4 regions of the Streptomyces griseobrunneus genome follow, and region 2 is predicted to be linked to each of the others. Evidence: riboswitches for the same ligand, from Rfam matches in the RefSeq annotation. Region 2 holds a riboswitch; each other region holds the start of a gene.
The links. Region 2 has a riboswitch for cobalamin ahead of ACK8N7_RS37510 (MmgE/PrpD family protein). Riboswitches for the same ligand answer to the same signal wherever they lie in the genome.
Positions count from the first base shown of each region.

Region 1: linked by a shared signal. The riboswitch ahead of ACK8N7_RS23320 (ABC transporter substrate-binding protein) and the one ahead of ACK8N7_RS37510 (MmgE/PrpD family protein) in region 2 are both predicted to bind cobalamin.
Region 3: linked by a shared signal. The riboswitch ahead of ACK8N7_RS10980 (ribonucleoside-diphosphate reductase subunit alpha) and the one ahead of ACK8N7_RS37510 (MmgE/PrpD family protein) in region 2 are both predicted to bind cobalamin.
Region 4: linked by a shared signal. The riboswitch ahead of ACK8N7_RS29200 (cobalamin biosynthesis protein) and the one ahead of ACK8N7_RS37510 (MmgE/PrpD family protein) in region 2 are both predicted to bind cobalamin.

Region 1 covers NZ_CP177080.1:5,124,354-5,128,336, forward strand. The annotation lists gene ACK8N7_RS23310 (amino acid permease) at 1-566, shown strand, start outside; gene ACK8N7_RS23315 (M67 family metallopeptidase) at 750-1,172, shown strand; cobalamin riboswitch at 1,226-1,375, shown strand; gene ACK8N7_RS23320 (ABC transporter substrate-binding protein) at 1,414-2,409, shown strand; gene ACK8N7_RS23325 (FecCD family ABC transporter permease) at 2,406-3,446, shown strand; gene ACK8N7_RS23330 (ABC transporter ATP-binding protein) at 3,478-3,983, shown strand, end outside.
Region 2 covers NZ_CP177081.1:27,012-30,994, reverse strand. The annotation lists gene lplAB (lipoate-protein ligase LplAB) at 1-554, opposite strand, end outside; partial or broken gene ACK8N7_RS37520 (citrate/2-methylcitrate synthase) at 649-867, opposite strand; partial or broken gene prpB (methylisocitrate lyase) at 910-1,748, opposite strand; partial or broken gene ACK8N7_RS37510 (MmgE/PrpD family protein) at 1,740-2,207, opposite strand; cobalamin riboswitch at 2,220-2,398, opposite strand; gene cobF (precorrin-6A synthase (deacetylating)) at 2,540-3,367, shown strand; gene ACK8N7_RS37500 (hypothetical protein) at 3,462-3,659, opposite strand.
Region 3 covers NZ_CP177080.1:2,511,671-2,515,653, forward strand. The annotation lists gene ACK8N7_RS10970 (carbon starvation CstA family protein) at 1-1,353, shown strand, start outside; gene ACK8N7_RS10975 (YbdD/YjiX family protein) at 1,350-1,553, shown strand; cobalamin riboswitch at 1,745-1,867, shown strand; gene ACK8N7_RS10980 (ribonucleoside-diphosphate reductase subunit alpha) at 2,003-3,983, shown strand, end outside.
Region 4 covers NZ_CP177080.1:6,418,734-6,422,716, reverse strand. The annotation lists gene ACK8N7_RS29210 (inorganic phosphate transporter) at 156-1,418, shown strand; gene ACK8N7_RS29205 (hypothetical protein) at 1,431-1,661, shown strand; cobalamin riboswitch at 1,812-1,943, shown strand; gene ACK8N7_RS29200 (cobalamin biosynthesis protein) at 2,069-3,034, shown strand; gene ACK8N7_RS29195 (cobyric acid synthase) at 3,073-3,983, shown strand, end outside.

The DNA.
Region 1 (3,983 bases), on a different replicon from region 2:
AGGCCTTCGAGGAGATGGGGCTCAGCGTCGGCGCCGCCATCGTCAACTTCGTCGTCCTGACCGCGGCGCTCTCCTCCTGCAACTCCGGCATGTACTCCACCGGCCGTATGCTCCGCGACCTGGCCCTGAACGGACAGGGCCCGCGCGCCTTCACCAAACTGACGAAGAACGGCCTGCCGCTCACCGGCACCACCTTCTCCGCCGCCCTGATGCTCGTCGGCGTCTGGATCAACTACCAGTGGCCGGGCGAGGCGTTCAACTACGTCGTCTCCTTCGCGACCATCTCCGGCATGTGGGCCTGGATCATGATCCTGTTCAGCCAGATCCGCTACCGCCGCCTGGCCGATCAGGGCGTGCTCCCGCAGTCCTCGTTCAAGGCCCCGGGCGCCCCGTACACCAGTTGGTTCGCGCTCGCCTTCATCGGCATGGTCATCGTGATGATGGCGGTCGACAAGGACGCCAGGATCTCGCTCTACTGCGCCCCGATCTGGGCGCTCCTCCTCGGCGTCTCCTACCTGGTGCTCAAGTCGCGCAACCCGGAGAACAACGCCTTCGTCAAGCGCTGACCCGAGGGCGGGCCCGGGTCACCGGCCCCCCTCCGCCAACCTGAGGGCGGGCCCGGTCTCCCCGGCCCACGACCACCCTCCTCCCGGACCGCCCCGGCCACCCCCACGGCCCCGGCGTCCACCATGCGGCCCTCTCCGTACCACCCACCGGTACGCAGAGGGCCGCATGCCTATCCTGGCGCCATGCTGACCATCACCCAGGCGCTCCACGACCAGATCGTCGCCCACTCCCGCGCCGACCACCCCGACGAGGCGTGCGGCGTGGTGGCGGGCCCGGCCGGAACGGGGCGCCCCGAGCGCTTCATCCCGATGCTCAACGCCGCCCGCTCGCCCACGTTCTACGAGTTCGACTCCGGCGACCTCCTCAAGCTCTACCGAGAGATGGACGACCGAGACGAGGAGCCCGTGGTCATCTACCACTCGCACACGGCGACCGAGGCCTACCCCTCCCGCACCGACGTGACGTACGCCAACGAGCCCGGCGCCCACTACGTCCTGGTCTCCACCGCCGACACCGACGGCGCCGGCCCCTTCCAGTTCCGCTCGTACCGCATCGTGGACGGCGAGATCACCGAGGAAGACGTGCAGGTCGTCGAGGCGTACTGAGGACTGCCGGCCTCTCCGGGGCCCTGCGGAGCCGCCGCCCGGGTCTGGCACACTGCCCCCAGAACCCATCAAGGCAGCAGGAACCAGGAAGCCGGTGCGAATCCGGCACGGTCCCGCCACTGTGACCGGGCCCCCTCCCGTACGGACTGACGTACCGGAGGGCGGCCCGGAAGCCAGGAACTGGCCCGCCGCCTTCTCGCATCGACCAGGGGACGCGGAAATCCCCCGGAGAGGCCCCGCCATGTCCCGGCGCACCCCCGCGCTCATAGCCGCCGCCGTGCTGCTCCCGCTCGCCCTCACCGCCTGCTCCACCCCGGAGGGCGACGAGCCCACCGGGAACAAGGCCGCGGCGAAGAGCGACGGCTTCCCGTACACCGTCACCAACTGCGGTGTCACCACGACCTTCAAGGCCCCGCCGAAGCGCGTGGTCACCATGAACCAGCACGTCACCGAGATCATGCTGGAACTGGGCCTGGCCAAGTCCCTCGTCGGCACCGCCTACCTCGACGACAAGGTCCTGCCGAAGTACGAGAAGGACTACGCGTCCGTCCCGGTCATCGCCAAGGAGTACCCCTCCTACGAGCAGGTCCTCGCCACCAGCCCCGACTTCGTCTACGGCGGCTACAGCAGCGCCTTCACCTCGGGCGACGGCCGAGGCCGCGAGGCCTTCAAGAAGTCCGGCATCGAGACCCGGCTCAACACCGAGAGCTGCGCCAAGGCCGACACCCCGATGGAGACCCTCTACGAGGAGGTCCGCGAGGTCGGCCGCACCTTCGGCGTCACCGACCGCGCCGAGGCCTGGATCAAGCAGGCCAAGGCCGGCAACGCCGCCACCGCCGAGAAGCTGAAGGACCTGAAGCCGCTCTCCGTCTTCGTCTACGACAGCGGCGACAAGACCGCCTTCACCGCGGGCGGCAAGGGCATCGGCAACGAGCTGATCAAGCGCGCCGGCGGCACCAACATCTTCGCCGACCTCGACAAGTCCTTCGGCGACGCCTCCTGGGAGAACGTGGTCGCCCGCAAGCCCGAGGCGATCGTGATCTACGACTACGGCTCCACCACCGTCGAACAGAAGAAGAAGCGCCTCCTGAGCGACCCGGCCCTCGCCGACGTGCCCGCCATCAAGAACAAGCGGTTCGCGGTCATGCCGCTCTCCGACGCGGTCCTCGGCGTCCGCGTCCCCGCCGCTGTCGAGAAGCTCGCGGCGCAGCTCCACCCGGCGGCCACCACCCCGTGACCTGCCGCACCCCCGCACCGCGGCGGCTGCTGCGCTACACCCTGGTGGTCGGCGTCCTCGCCGTACTCCTCGCAGCCGCCGTGGTCGCCGCCCTCGCCCTCGGCTCCGTCCGCATCCCGCCCGGCCAGGTGCTCGACATCCTGACCGGGCGGGCGGAGGCGAGCCCCTTCCGCACGATCGTCCTGGACGTCCGGCTGCCCCGGGTCCTGCTCGGGATCGTCGTCGGCGCCGGACTCGCCGTCATCGGCACCGTCCTCCAGGCCCTCGTCCGTAACCAGCTCGCCGACCCGTTCCTCCTCGGCGTCTCCTCCGGCGCCTCCACCGGCGCGGTCCTGGTGATCGTCCTCGGCATCGGCGCCACCCTCGCCACCACCGTCACGATCCCCGCCGCCGCCTTCGCCGGCGCGCTGCTCTCGCTGCTGCTCGTCTACACCCTGGCGCGCGGCGGAGGCGGCCTCACCACCAACCGGCTCGTCCTCGCCGGGGTCGCCGTCTCCTACATCCTCTCCGCCCTGACCAGCCTGATCCTGGTCACCTCCGCCCGCGCCGACCACCTCCAGGAAGTCCTCTACTGGACCCTCGGCGGCCTCGGCGCGGCCCGCTGGGACATGCTCGCGCTCCCCACCATCGCCCTGGTCGCCGGCACGGGCGTACTCCTCACCCTGGCCCGGCCGCTCGACCTGCTCCTTGTGGGGGAGGAGGGCGCGACCGTGCTGGGCCTGGACACCGCCCGCTTCCGGGCCGCCGTCTTCGTCCTCGCCTCGCTGATGACCGGGGCGCTCGTCGCGTACAGCGGAGCCATCGGCTTCGTCGGGCTGATGGTCCCGCACATGGCCCGGATGGCGGTCGGCGCCTCGCACCGCGCGCTGCTCCCGGTGGCCGCGCTCGGCGGGGCGGTGTTCCTGGTCCTCGCGGACCTGGCCGCCCGTACCCTCGCGGCCCCGCAGGACATCCCGGTCGGCGTGCTCACGGCCCTCACCGGCGGCCCGTTCTTCCTGTGGATGCTGCGCCGCCGCCCCGAGGGAGCGCCCGCATGACGACCGTACGTACCGCCGGGGGAGCCCGCCCGTGACCACCCTGCGCACCGAGGGCCTCTCGTACGGAATCGGCGAAGGCCGCCACCTCGTCGACGCCGTCGACCTCACCGCCGCCGACGGCGAGACGGTCGGCCTGGTCGGCCCCAACGGCAGCGGCAAGACCACGCTCCTGCGCTGCGTCTACGGCACCCTGCGCCCCACCCACGGCCGGGTCCTCCTCGACGGCGACGACCTCGCCACCCTCCCCGTGAAGGCCCGTGCCCGCCGCGTCGCCACCGTCCCGCAGGACGGTCACGCCGGGTTCGAGCTCACCGTCGGCCAGGTCGTCGCGATGGGCCGCGCCCCGCACAAGCGGTTCTGGGAGGCGGACAGCGCCGCCGACACCGCGCTCGTCACCGACGCCCTGGAGCGGGTGGGGATCGCCGCACTCGAACCCCGTACGTTCGCCTCCCTCTCCGGCGGCGAACGCCAGCGCGCCCTGGTCGCCCGCGCCCTGGTCCAGCAGCCCGCGCTCGTCGTCCTGGACGAGCCGACCAA
Region 2 (3,983 bases):
GTGGAGCTCGGCTCGGCGAACATCGCGCCGCCGCCGGAGATCCGGCGTACGACGCTCACCCCGTGCCGCTCCACGCCCGCCGGATCGACCTCGTTGCGCAGCGACTGGAAGCTGCCGATGATCACTGCGGGGGAGTCCCACTCCCAGACCCGCAGCGTCGGCGGACGCAGCCCCGCCGCCACCTCGGCGGTGATGACCTCGTCCAGCGCCATGTGCAGCGCGGGCGACTGCGGGGCCTCGTGGATCAGCTGCCAGTCGTAGTCGCTCCACTCCGTGGCCTGCGCCAGCGCCCGGCGTACGGCGATGGCGACACCCTCCGCACTCAGCCCGAGCATCACCGTGGAGTCGGGCAGCGCCGCCTCGATCCGGGCCGCGAGTCCCGCCGTGTCCGTGTTGGCCGGAGCACCCTCCAGGGCCGCGTCGATCGCCAGGATCGCCTCGTCGGGTTCGAGGAAGAAGTCCCCGGCGACGCGGACGTTCCGCAGCGCCCCGCCCTCGACGTCCAGGTCCACCACGACCAGCTTGCCGCCGGGAACCTTGTACTCACCGTGCACAGCGCCGCCTCCAGCTCCAGTTCCGCGGTCCGGCTCGGTGATGAGCCGGACACAACCGGCTATAACGCACGCGGGGGCGTCGATCATCCCCCGTTCATGTACCGGTGTGCGCCGGGACGGTCCGCTGCTCGGGCCCGTTGTAGACGCCGAGCGGGCGGATCAGCGCGTTGTGTTCGAGCTGTTCGCTGATGTGGGCGCTCCACCCGGTGACCCGGCTCATCACGAAGACCGGGGTGAAGGCCGCGATGTCGAACCCCATCAGGTGGTACGCGAGCCCGGCGGGGTAGTCCAGGGTGGGGTGGTGGCCCGGCCGGGGCGGGTGCCGGCGGCCGGGCGGCACAGGTTCGCGGGCGGCTCAGGCCCCGGGCGGCAGCGTGAAGTCGAAGACCGCTGAGTCGAAGGCGCCGTACTCCTCGTAACCGAGCACCTCGTACAGTCGCGAACGCGTCTGCATCCGGGGCAGCAGGGCCTGTTGGGTGCCTTCGGCGGCCAGGGTCCGCAGCCCGTCCTCGACCGCGCCCATCGCGAGGCGGAAGAGGGTGACGGGGTAGAGCGCGATGTTGTAGCCGAGGCTCTCCAGCGTCGCCGTGTCCAGCAGCGGTCCCTTGCCGAACTCCGTCATGTTCGCCAGCAGCGGTACGTCGACGGCGGCCCGGAACGCCTCGAACTCACCCTCGTCCGCGAGCGCTTCGGGGAAGACGGCGTCCGCGCCCGCGTCCACGTACGCCTTCGCGCGGTCGATCGCCGCTTCGAGGCCCTCGGGGCCCCGGCGTCGGTGCGGGCCATCAGCAGGAAGTCCGGATCGCGGCGGGCGTCGGCGGCGGCCCGCACCTTGCGGACCATCTCCGCGCGCCCCACGAGCGTCTTGCCGTCCAGGTGGCCGCACCGCTTGGGGTTGACCTGGTCCTCCAGGTGCAGCCCGGCGAGCCCCGCGTCCTCCATCAACTGGACCGTGCGCGCCGCGTTCATCGGCTCGCCGAAGCCCGTGTCCGCGTCGGTCAGGGCGGGCAGATCCGTGACCCGGGCGATCTGCTGGGCCCGCGCTGCGATCTCGGTCGACGAGGTCAACCCGATTTCGGGTAGCGCCAGTTCGGCGGCGAGTACCGCCCCCGACAGATACAACGCCTCGAACCCGGCCTCCTGGATCAGCCGCGCCGAGTACGGGTTGATCGCGCCCGGCATCCGCAACAGCCGGTCCTGGTCCCCGGCCGCGACGATGCCCTCCGCCAGCGTCCGGAACTTCGCCACGTACCCCGAACGGTCGAAGGGCCGGGCCCCCGCCGGATGCGCGTCGGCCACCGCCAGCTCGTCCTCGATCACCGTGCCGTCCACCAGGGTCACCACCGCCCGGCCGCCGAAGGCCCGCCGCTCCGGGTCCGGGTCGTGGTAGCGCCGGGTCCACTCCGGGTCCTCCACCGTGGAGATCCGCTGCCACAGCTCGACCGTCCCGGGCCGCTGCGCCCGCTCGGGGGCGTACGACCACTCGTGGTGCCAGACACCGTCCTCCAGCGCCACCGCGAAGATGCACGGCACCGAGTGGTCGAGCGTCTCGCGGCTCGCCGCCGGATCGTACTTCTGCGGGTCCCCGGAACCGGAGCCGATCACCTGGTGGGTGTGGTGGCTGGTGTGCAGCACGATCGAGCGGATCTGCTCCATCCTCGTGGAAACACGGAACATCCCGCGGCCGGTATCCTGACTCCCGGATCAGCGCGCGCCCTCATGCCTTCCCGACGGCTTCTGCACCGTCAGTGGCGTGTCCTGCGAGGACGGACTCCCCGGTCACAGTGGCGGGACCGCGCCGGATTCGCACCGGCTTCCCTGACACCACGGGCCTTGAGGGCGACCGGCTGCACACCGCTCACCCCGCTGCTCACGAACATATGGTTGGACGTCCTGGTAAGTCCACCCCGCCTCGCCCCCCGGCACGATCGCCCGCCTCGCCCCCGGCATGTCCGCCCGCCCCGCTCCTGGCATGATCGGCCGACATGAGCGACGCACCACGGCACATCCTCGTCATCGGCATGGGAGCCGGCGACCCCGACCATCTGACGCTCGCCGCGGTGAAGGCGATGCGCCGGGCCCAGGTCTTCTTCGTGCTCGGCAAGGGCCGGGAGAAGGAGTCCCTGACCCGGCTGCGGCGGGACATCCTGGAGGAGCACCTCACCGGCCCCTACCGGGTCGTCGAGGCCGAGGACCCCTGGCGGGACCGGACCCAGGACGACCGCGGTCGCTACACCTCGGCGGTGCACGACTGGCGCCACCGCCGCGCCGACACCTGCGAACGCCTGATCACCGAGGAGCTGGCACCGGGGGAGTGCGGGGCCTTCCTTGTGTGGGGCGACCCGTCCCTGTACGACAGCACCCTGGCGATCCTGGAGGACATCCGTGCCCGGGGCACGGTGGAATTCGGCCATGAGGTGATCCCCGGGATCAGCAGCGTCTCCGCGCTCGCCGCCCGCCACCGCATCACCCTGAACCAGGTCGGCCGCCCCATCCACATCACCCCCGGCAGGCGGCTCGCCGAGGGGTTCCCGGACGACGACGGCGACATCGTGGTGATGCTCGACGGCCACGAGAGCTTCACCCATCTGACCGGCAGGGACCTGTGGATCTACTGGGGCGCCTACATCGGCACCCCCGACGAACTCCTGGTCTCCGGCCCCCTGGACGAGGTCGCCGAGCGGATCAGCCAGGTGCGCGCCGAGGCCCGCGAACGGCACGGCTGGATCATGGACACCTATCTGCTGCGCCACCGGCCGGACGGCCCGGAGGGCGCGGACGCCGCGCACCGCGCAGGCGGTACGGCCGGCTGAGGCCCCGGCCCGCGAGCAGGGGCTCCGGACAGGGGCGGCGGATCGCGTCGTGGCGCGGGCGGCCGCCGCACCTCGTCGCCGGGCCGGCCGGAGGTCAGCTCCGGGACTCGTGCGCCCGGATCACTCCGAGCCCGTGGCCGAGGCTCGGGCACTCGGCGGTCAGGTCGTCCCCCCGCACCAGATAGTCGTGCACGCGCCCGTCGGCGGGCCGCTCGACGGCCCGGTACAGGGTGCCGTTCACCGTGATAGTCCAGTCGTCGCCGTCCTGGGCCCACCCGACTGTCTTCTTCATATTCGCGCTTCCCTCACTCGTCGCCACCGCGGGTCGGCGGCCGTGTATTGGCAAGAAGAACGGCCTGTGACGCTCTGTGGTTCCGGCTCGCCTACGCCATTCGGTTACATCTGGGTCACCATGCCCGCACGACCTGACCGGAAGTCAGCGAACCGGCGACGAAAGGCGGAACAGGGCGGGGAGGGCCGACACGTGCTGCCTGCCCGGGGCCGGATCTTGCCAGGCTGCCGATCCGGTCCCGGGCAGTGAGTGCGGGAGCGCCCGCTCCGCGCCCCCGCACCCACCATTCGGCGCCGCCCGCCGGGCCGGATTGGTGCGCGGACC
Region 3 (3,983 bases), on a different replicon from region 2:
CTGCTGGCCCCGCGCGACTACCTCTCCACCTTCATGAAGGTCGGCACCATCGGGCTGCTGGCCCTCGGCGTGGTCGTCGCGCTGCCGACCCTGAAGATGCCCGCGGTCACCGACTTCGCCACCAGCGGCTCGGGCCCGGTCTTCGCCGGCTCGATGTTCCCGTTCGTCTTCATCACCATCGCCTGCGGCGCGCTCTCCGGCTTCCACTCCCTGGTCTCCTCCGGCACCACGCCGAAGATGGTCCAGAAGGAGACGCAGATCCGGATGATCGGCTACGGCGCCATGCTGGTCGAGTCGTTCGTGGCGATCATGGCGATGATCGCCGCCTGCATCATCGACCCGGGCCTGTACTTCGCCATCAACGCGCCCGTCGGCGTGATCGGTGACAGCGTCCAGTCCGCCTCCCAGGCCGTCGCCAACTTCGGCTTCACCATCACCCCGGATGCCCTCGCCCAGGCCGCCAAGGACGTGGAGGAGGCGAGCCTGCTCTCCCGGACCGGCGGCGCGCCCACGTTCGCGCTCGGCATGTCGGAGATCTTCTCCGCGGTGATCGGCGGGACCGCGATGAAGGCGTTCTGGTACCACTTCGCCATCATGTTCGAGGCGCTCTTCATCCTCACCACCGTGGACGCCGGCACCCGGGTCGGGCGCTTCATGCTCCAGGACATGCTGGGCAACGCCTACAAGCCGTTCCGCGAGGTCAGCTGGAAGCCGGGGGTCTGGTTCGCCAGCGCCGTCGTGGTGGGCGGCTGGGGCTACTTCCTCTGGGTCGGTGTGCACGACCCGCTGGGCGGCATCAACCAGCTCTTCCCGCTCTTCGGCATCGCCAACCAGCTGCTGGCCGCCGTCGCGCTGGCCGTCTGCACCACCCTGCTCGTCAAGTCCGGCCGCCTGAAGTGGGCGTGGGTCACCGCGGTCCCGCTCGCCTGGGACGTGGCGGTCACCCTCACCGCGAGCTGGCAGAAGATCTTCTCGCCGGACGTGAAGGTCGGCTTCTTCGCCCAGCGCGACAAGTACCAGGCGGGCATCGACGCGGGCGAGGTGCTGCCGCCGGCCAAGTCCATGGACGACATGCAGACCGTCGTCACCAACTCCACCGTCGACGGCGTGCTGTGCACGCTCTTCGCCGTCCTCATCATCGTGGTGCTCGTGGACGCCGGCCGGGTCTGCTTCAACGCCATCCGCGACCCGGAGAGCGCCAGGCTCCACGAGGCGCCGTACGTCGAGTCCAAGCTCGTCGCCCCGGCCTCGCTCCTCGCGACCAAGGAGGAGAAGGCCGAACTGGCCGCCGCGGGCGTCGGCCCCGAGGGAGGCATCCGCAAGGAGGCGGCGGGGACAGGGAGCCGGACATGACCGGCGCGGACGTACGGCGGGTGGCGGGACGGATCCGCTGGTACGTCCGTGAACTGACCGGCGAGTCGGCGTACGACCGCTATGTGGCGCACGCCCGGTCCCACGATCCGGGCACGCCGGTCATGACCCGCCGCGCCTTCGAACACAGCCGCACGGACGCCCGCGAGGCGGACCCCCGCGAGGGCTTCCGCTGCTGCTGACCACCACCGGCCGAACGGGGCCGTCGCACCCCTCCCAGGGGCGCGGCGGCCCCATTTCGCACCCCCGCAAGAGGGCCCGCGTGCGCCGCCGATACGGAAAAAGCCGGGCGAAGAAGCCAGACCGCCGTACCGACATCTGTTCACGCCGACACAACATGTGGGGGCTTCCTCAACGAGCGCCCCCCACATGTATGCTCGACCTCGCTGTCGCCGCAGGGGAATCCGGTGCGAATCCGGAACTGTCCCGCAACGGTGTGATCAGTGTGCTTTTGCACACCCGAAGTCCGAAGACCTGTCGACAGCGCGTCCGGCTCGACCGAACCGGACGCCAGACGTCCGGGCCTCGCGGATGGGCCGGTGGACGCCGTGAGCAGTGCTGCCCTTCGGGGCATCGTGCTGCCCGGCTCCCCCGCTCGCCGCCGGCCCCCAGCCGAGCGAGGGAAAGCCCAGTGACCATCGCGCCCGCCGATCCGGTTTCAGCCACCGAATCCGCTGCCTCCACCGCGTCCGGAGCAGGCACGAACGACGGACCCGGGACCGCCCTGCTGCGGACCCTGACCGACCTCACCGTCGATCTGCCCGACACCGACCCCGGACGGGTCGCCGCCTCCGCGCTGCGCGGGCGCAACGCCCGCTCCGACGAGGCCGAGCTGCGCTCGCTGGCCACCGAGGCCGCCGCGGGGCTGATCTCCGAGGACCCGGCGTACTCCAAACTCGCCGCCCGGCTGCTGACCCGCACGATCGCGGACGAGGCCGCCGGCCAGGGCGCCACGCGCTTCTCCGCCTCCGTCGCCGTGGGCCACCGCGAGGGTCTGATCGCCGACCGCACCGCCGACTTCGTCGCGCTCCACGCGGCCGCGCTCGACGAACTCGTCGAGCAGGCCATGGCCGAGGGCGCGGACGACCGCTTCGGCTACTTCGGTCTCCGTACGCTGCACAGCCGTTACCTGCTGCGCCACCCGCTCACCCGTCAGGTCATCGAGACCCCGCAGCACTTCATGCTGCGCGTGGCCGCGGGTCTGGCCGAGGACGACTCGGTGCGGGCGCTGGACGAGGTCGCCGCGCTCTACCGGCTGATGAGCCGACTGGACTACCTCCCCTCCTCCCCCACGCTCTTCAACTCCGGCACCCGGCACCCGCAGATGTCCTCCTGCTACCTGCTGGACTCGCCCAAGGACGAGCTGGACTCGATCTACGACCGCTACCACCAGGTGGCGCGCCTCTCGAAGCACGCCGGCGGTATCGGCCTCTCCTACTCCCGTATCCGCGCCCGTGGTTCGCTGATCCGGGGCACCAACGGGCACTCCAACGGCATCGTGCCGTTCCTCAAGACGCTGGACGCCTCCGTCGCGGCGGTGAACCAGGGCGGCCGCCGCAAGGGCGCGGCGGCGGTCTACCTGGAGACCTGGCACGCGGACATCGAGGAGTTCCTGGAGCTCCGCGACAACACCGGTGAGGACCAGCGCCGTACGCACAACCTGAACCTGGCGCACTGGATCCCGGACGAGTTCATGCGCCGCGTCGACACGGACACCGACTGGTCGCTGTTCTCCCCCGCCGAGGTCCCCGAGCTGGTCGACCTCTGGGGCGACGAGTTCGACGCCGCCTACCGCGCGGCCGAGGCCAAGGGCCTGGCCCGCAAGACGATTCCGGCGCGTGAGCTGTACGGCCGGATGATGCGGACCCTCGCGCAGACCGGCCAGGGCTGGATGACGTTCAAGGACGCCTCCAACCGGACCGCGAACCAGACCGCCGAGCCGGGCCGGGTCGTGCACTCCTCGAACCTGTGCACGGAGATCCTCGAAGTCACGGACGACGGCGAGACGGCCGTCTGCAACCTGGGCTCGGTCAACCTGGGCGCCTTCGTGGCGAACGGCTCGATCGACTGGGAGCGCCTGGACGCCACCGTGCGTACCGCCGTGACGTTCCTGGACCGGGTCGTCGACATCAACTTCTACCCGACCGAGCAGGCCGGGCGCTCCAACTCCCGCTGGCGGCCGGTCGGCCTGGGCGCGATGGGCCTCCAGGACGTCTTCTTCCAGCTGCGCCTGCCCTTCGACTCCCCCGAGGCCCGCGCGCTCTCCACGAAGATCTCCGAGCGCATCATGCTCGCCGCGTACGAGGCGTCCTGCGACCTCGCCGAGCGTTCGGGCCCGCTGCCCGCATGGTCCGAGACCCGGGCCGCACGCGGTGTGCTGCACCCCGACCACTACGACACCGAGCTGAACTGGCCGGAGCGCTGGGACACCCTGCGCGCCCGGGTCGCGAAGACCGGCATGCGCAACTCGCTGCTGCTAGCCATCGCCCCGACCGCCACGATCGCCTCGATCGCCGGTGTGTACGAGTGCATCGAGCCGCAGGTCTCCAACCTGTTCAAGCGCGAGACGCTCAGCGGTGAGTTCCTCCAGGTCAACGCCTACCTGGTGAACG
Region 4 (3,983 bases), on a different replicon from region 2:
CGGTGCCCCCCGGGCCTCCCCCAACCCCACCCGCACACAAGCGGAATCACTCAGACCCGATTGGGGTCACCACAGCGCCCCGCTCAGTTCATCTTCCGTTCACCCAGGTTGCCTACGGTCCACGAGCCACTGACGTCGAACGATTGCCTGGGTAAATGGAACACATCACGCTGCTGCTCGCGATTGTGGTCGTGACAGCTCTCGTGTTCGATTTCACGAACGGTTTCCACGACACCGCCAACGCGATGGCTACCACCATCTCGACCGGCGCCCTGAAGCCCAAGACAGCGGTGGCCATGTCCGCCGTTCTCAACCTCATCGGCGCGTTCCTGTCGGTGGAGGTCGCCAAGACGATCTCCGGCGGGATCGTCAACGAGAACGGCCTCAGAACCGAGGTCATCTTCGCGGCGCTCGTCGGCGCCATCCTGTGGAATCTGCTGACCTGGCTGGTCGGCCTGCCCTCCAGTTCCTCCCACGCCCTGTTCGGCGGCCTGATCGGCGCCGCCGTCATGTCGGCCGGCTGGTCCTCGATCAACGGCGGCACCGTCGTCACCAAGGTGCTGCTGCCCGCGATCGCCGCCCCGCTGGTCGCCGGTCTCGCCGCGATGCTGGCCACGCGGCTGACGTACCGGATCAACCGGAACGTCACCGACCCGAACCAGCTCAAGTCGACGGCGAAGGGCTACCGGGCGGGGCAGATCGCCTCGGCCGGTCTCGTCTCGCTCGCCCACGGCACCAACGACGCCCAGAAGACGATGGGCATCATCACCCTGGCCCTGGTCACCGGCGGCGTCCTCGCCCCCGGCTCCAACCCGCCGATGTGGGTCATCGTCTCCGCCGGTGTCGCCATCGCGCTCGGCACCTACCTCGGTGGCTGGCGCATCATCCGCACCATGGGCAGCGGCCTGACCGACCTGAAGCCGCCGCAGGGCTTCGCCGCCCAGACCAGTGCGGCGACCGTCATCCTGGCCTCCTCGCACCTCGGCTTCTCCCTCTCCACCACCCAGTCCTGCTCCGGCGCCGTCATGGGCGCGGGCCTCGGCCGCAAGGGAGGCGTGGTCCGCTGGTCCACCGCCACCCGGATGTTCGTCGCCTGGGGTCTGACGCTCCCGGCCGCCGGCCTGGTCGGCGCGGGTGCCGAGTTCCTCACCAAGCAGGGCCCCTGGGGCATCGCCGTCACCGCGACCCTGCTGGTCGGGGGCTCCTTCGCCATCTGGCTGGCCTCGCGCCGCCAGCCGGTCGACCACACCAACGTCAACGAGACGGCCGGTGCCGACGAGCCCCAGGGTGTCGTCACCACCGCCATGGCAGCGGTCCAGACGCCGCCCATCGGCACCATCCCCAACGACCTCATGACCACCATCCCGGCCCCGGCCGCCTCGCCCGACGACACGGCGCGGCCCTCGGCCACGGTGTAAGGACAGATCCGTATGAAAATCGACTGGGCAGCTCTCGCCTCCGTCTTCGGTGTCAGTCTCGTGGTCACCGTCGCGCTGGTCGGCCTCTTCACCGTGGGCATCGTCGCCCTCTCCAAGCTGTCGGCCACGGCCGGCGGCAGCGCCTCAGGCGGATCGGCCGCACTGGCGCGCACCGGCGCGTACGCCTGCTTCGCGGCGTGCGTCGCGGCGGTCGCGTACGGCATCTATCTGATCGTCGCCTGACGCACCCACCGCACTCCCCCGGGCCGGACACACCCACCGTGTGTCCGGCCCGATGTGCGTCTGCGCACACTGGAGCTCCGCAGGTCAACAGCAGGTTGACGGCTGTTCTCGCAGCGTGGTGGACTGCCGGAGCCATTTACGGCGACAGCAGAGGAAGCCGGTGCGAATCCGGCGCGGTCCCGCCACTGTCACCGGGGAGCACTCCCCCACACCGGATGTCACGGCCCTCGTCACGCGGGCTGGAAGGCCGGGGGAAGTGCGGATCCGGAAGCCAGGAGACTCTCGTCGCCGGTCACGTCGAACCAGGGCGCGGACCCTGAGTGAGGACATAAGCCATGCCCGGCCGCCGTGCGCCGCATCCTGTTCCTCTCCATGCCGGAACCCCTCTGCCCTCGGCGGGCTGATCCGTGCGTGTCGATCGCGTCTTCGCGTACGGCGCCACCGCCGGGCTGATCGCCGACGCGTTGCTGGGCGACCCGCGCCGGGGGCATCCCGTAGCCGGTTTCGGCCGGGCCGCCGCGCGGGTGGAGTCCCTGCTGTGGCGTGACGACCGCGGCCGGGGCGCGCTGCACACCCTCGTCTGCGCCGGAGGCGCCGTGGGGGCCGCCGCACTGGCCGCCCGTGCCGTACGAGGCCGCCCCGTGCTCGCCGTCGCGCTGACCGCCGCCGCCACCTGGTCGGTCGTCGGCGGTACGTCGCTGGGCCGGGAGGCCCGCGCCATCGGCGGCGCGCTGGCCGCCGGGGACCTCGATGTGGCCCGGGAGCGGCTGCCGCATCTGTGCGGGCGCGATCCGCACTCGCTGGACGGGCCGCAGATCGCCCGCGCCGTCGTCGAGTCGGTCGCCGAGAACACCTCGGACGCCGTCGTCGGCGCGCTGGTGTGGGGGGCGATCGGCGGGGTGCCGGGGCTCGTCGGCTTCCGGGCCGTGAACACGCTCGACGCGATGGTCGGCCACAAGTCGCCCCGCCACCGCCGTTACGGCTGGGCCTCGGCCCGCCTGGACGACCTCGCGGGGTGGCCCGGTGCCCGGCTGACGGCCGCGCTGGCCGTGGTGGCGGGCGGGCGGCCCTCGGAGGCCGTACGCGCCTGGAAGGCGGACGCGGGGCGCCACCCGAGCCCGAACGCGGGGCCGGTGGAGGCCGCGTTCGCCGGGGCTCTCGGCGTACGGCTCGGCGGGACGCTGGCGTACGCGGGGCGCGTCGAGCACCGGCCGGTCCTGAACGGGGAGTCCGGGCGGGATGTGCGGAGTGCGGACATCGAACGCGCGGTGCGGCTGTCGCGCCGGGTGAGTCTGCTGGCCCTCGGCGTGTGCGTGGTGGGCCGGACGGCCGTGGGGCACCTGGTCGCGGGACGGAAGCGGGGACGGGCATGAGTGGGTCCGGGGAACGCGGTACGGGAAGGGGAGCGGGCATGGGTGGCGGGCTGCTGGTCGCGGGGACCACATCGGACGCGGGCAAGAGCGTCGTCACGGCGGGCATCTGCCGCTGGCTGGTGCGCCGGGGCGTGAAGGTCGCGCCCTTCAAGGCGCAGAACATGTCCCTCAACTCCTTCGTCACCCGCGAGGGCGCGGAGATCGGGCGCGCCCAGGCCATGCAGGCGCAGGCCGCCCGGGTGGAGCCGACCGCGCTGATGAACCCGGTCCTGCTCAAGCCCGGCAGCGACCGCTCCAGCCAGGTCGTCCTGATGGGCAGGCCGGTGGGAGAGATGAGCGCCAGGGGCTACCACGGCGGCCGCCAGGAGGCCCTGCTCGGGACGGTCGTGGACTGCCTGGAGCAGCTGCGGTCGAGCTATGACGCGGTGATCTGTGAAGGGGCCGGGTCGCCGGCCGAGATCAACCTGCGGCGCACGGACATCGTGAACATGGGGATCGCGCGGGCCGCGAAGTTCCCCGTGCTGGTGGTCGGGGACATCGACCGGGGCGGGGTCTTCGCCTCGTTCTTCGGGACCACGGCGCTGCTGAGCGCCGAGGACCAGTCGCTGGTCGCGGGGTACCTGGTGAACAAGTTCCGGGGTGACGTCTCGCTGCTGGAGCCGGGCCTGGACATGCTGTACGGGCTGACCGGGCGGCGGACGTACGGCGTGCTGCCGTACGCCCACGGGCTCGGTATCGACGAGGAGGACGGCCTGCGGGTCTCCTTGCGGGGTGCGGTGCGGGAGTCGGCCGTGGCTCCCCCGCACGGCGAGGACGTGCTGCGGGTCGCGGTCTGCGCGGTGCCGCTGATGTCGAACTTCACGGACGTGGACGCGCTGGCCGCCGAACCGGGCGTCGTCGTGCGGTTCGTGGACCGGGCCGACGAGCTGGCCGACGCGGACCTGGTCAT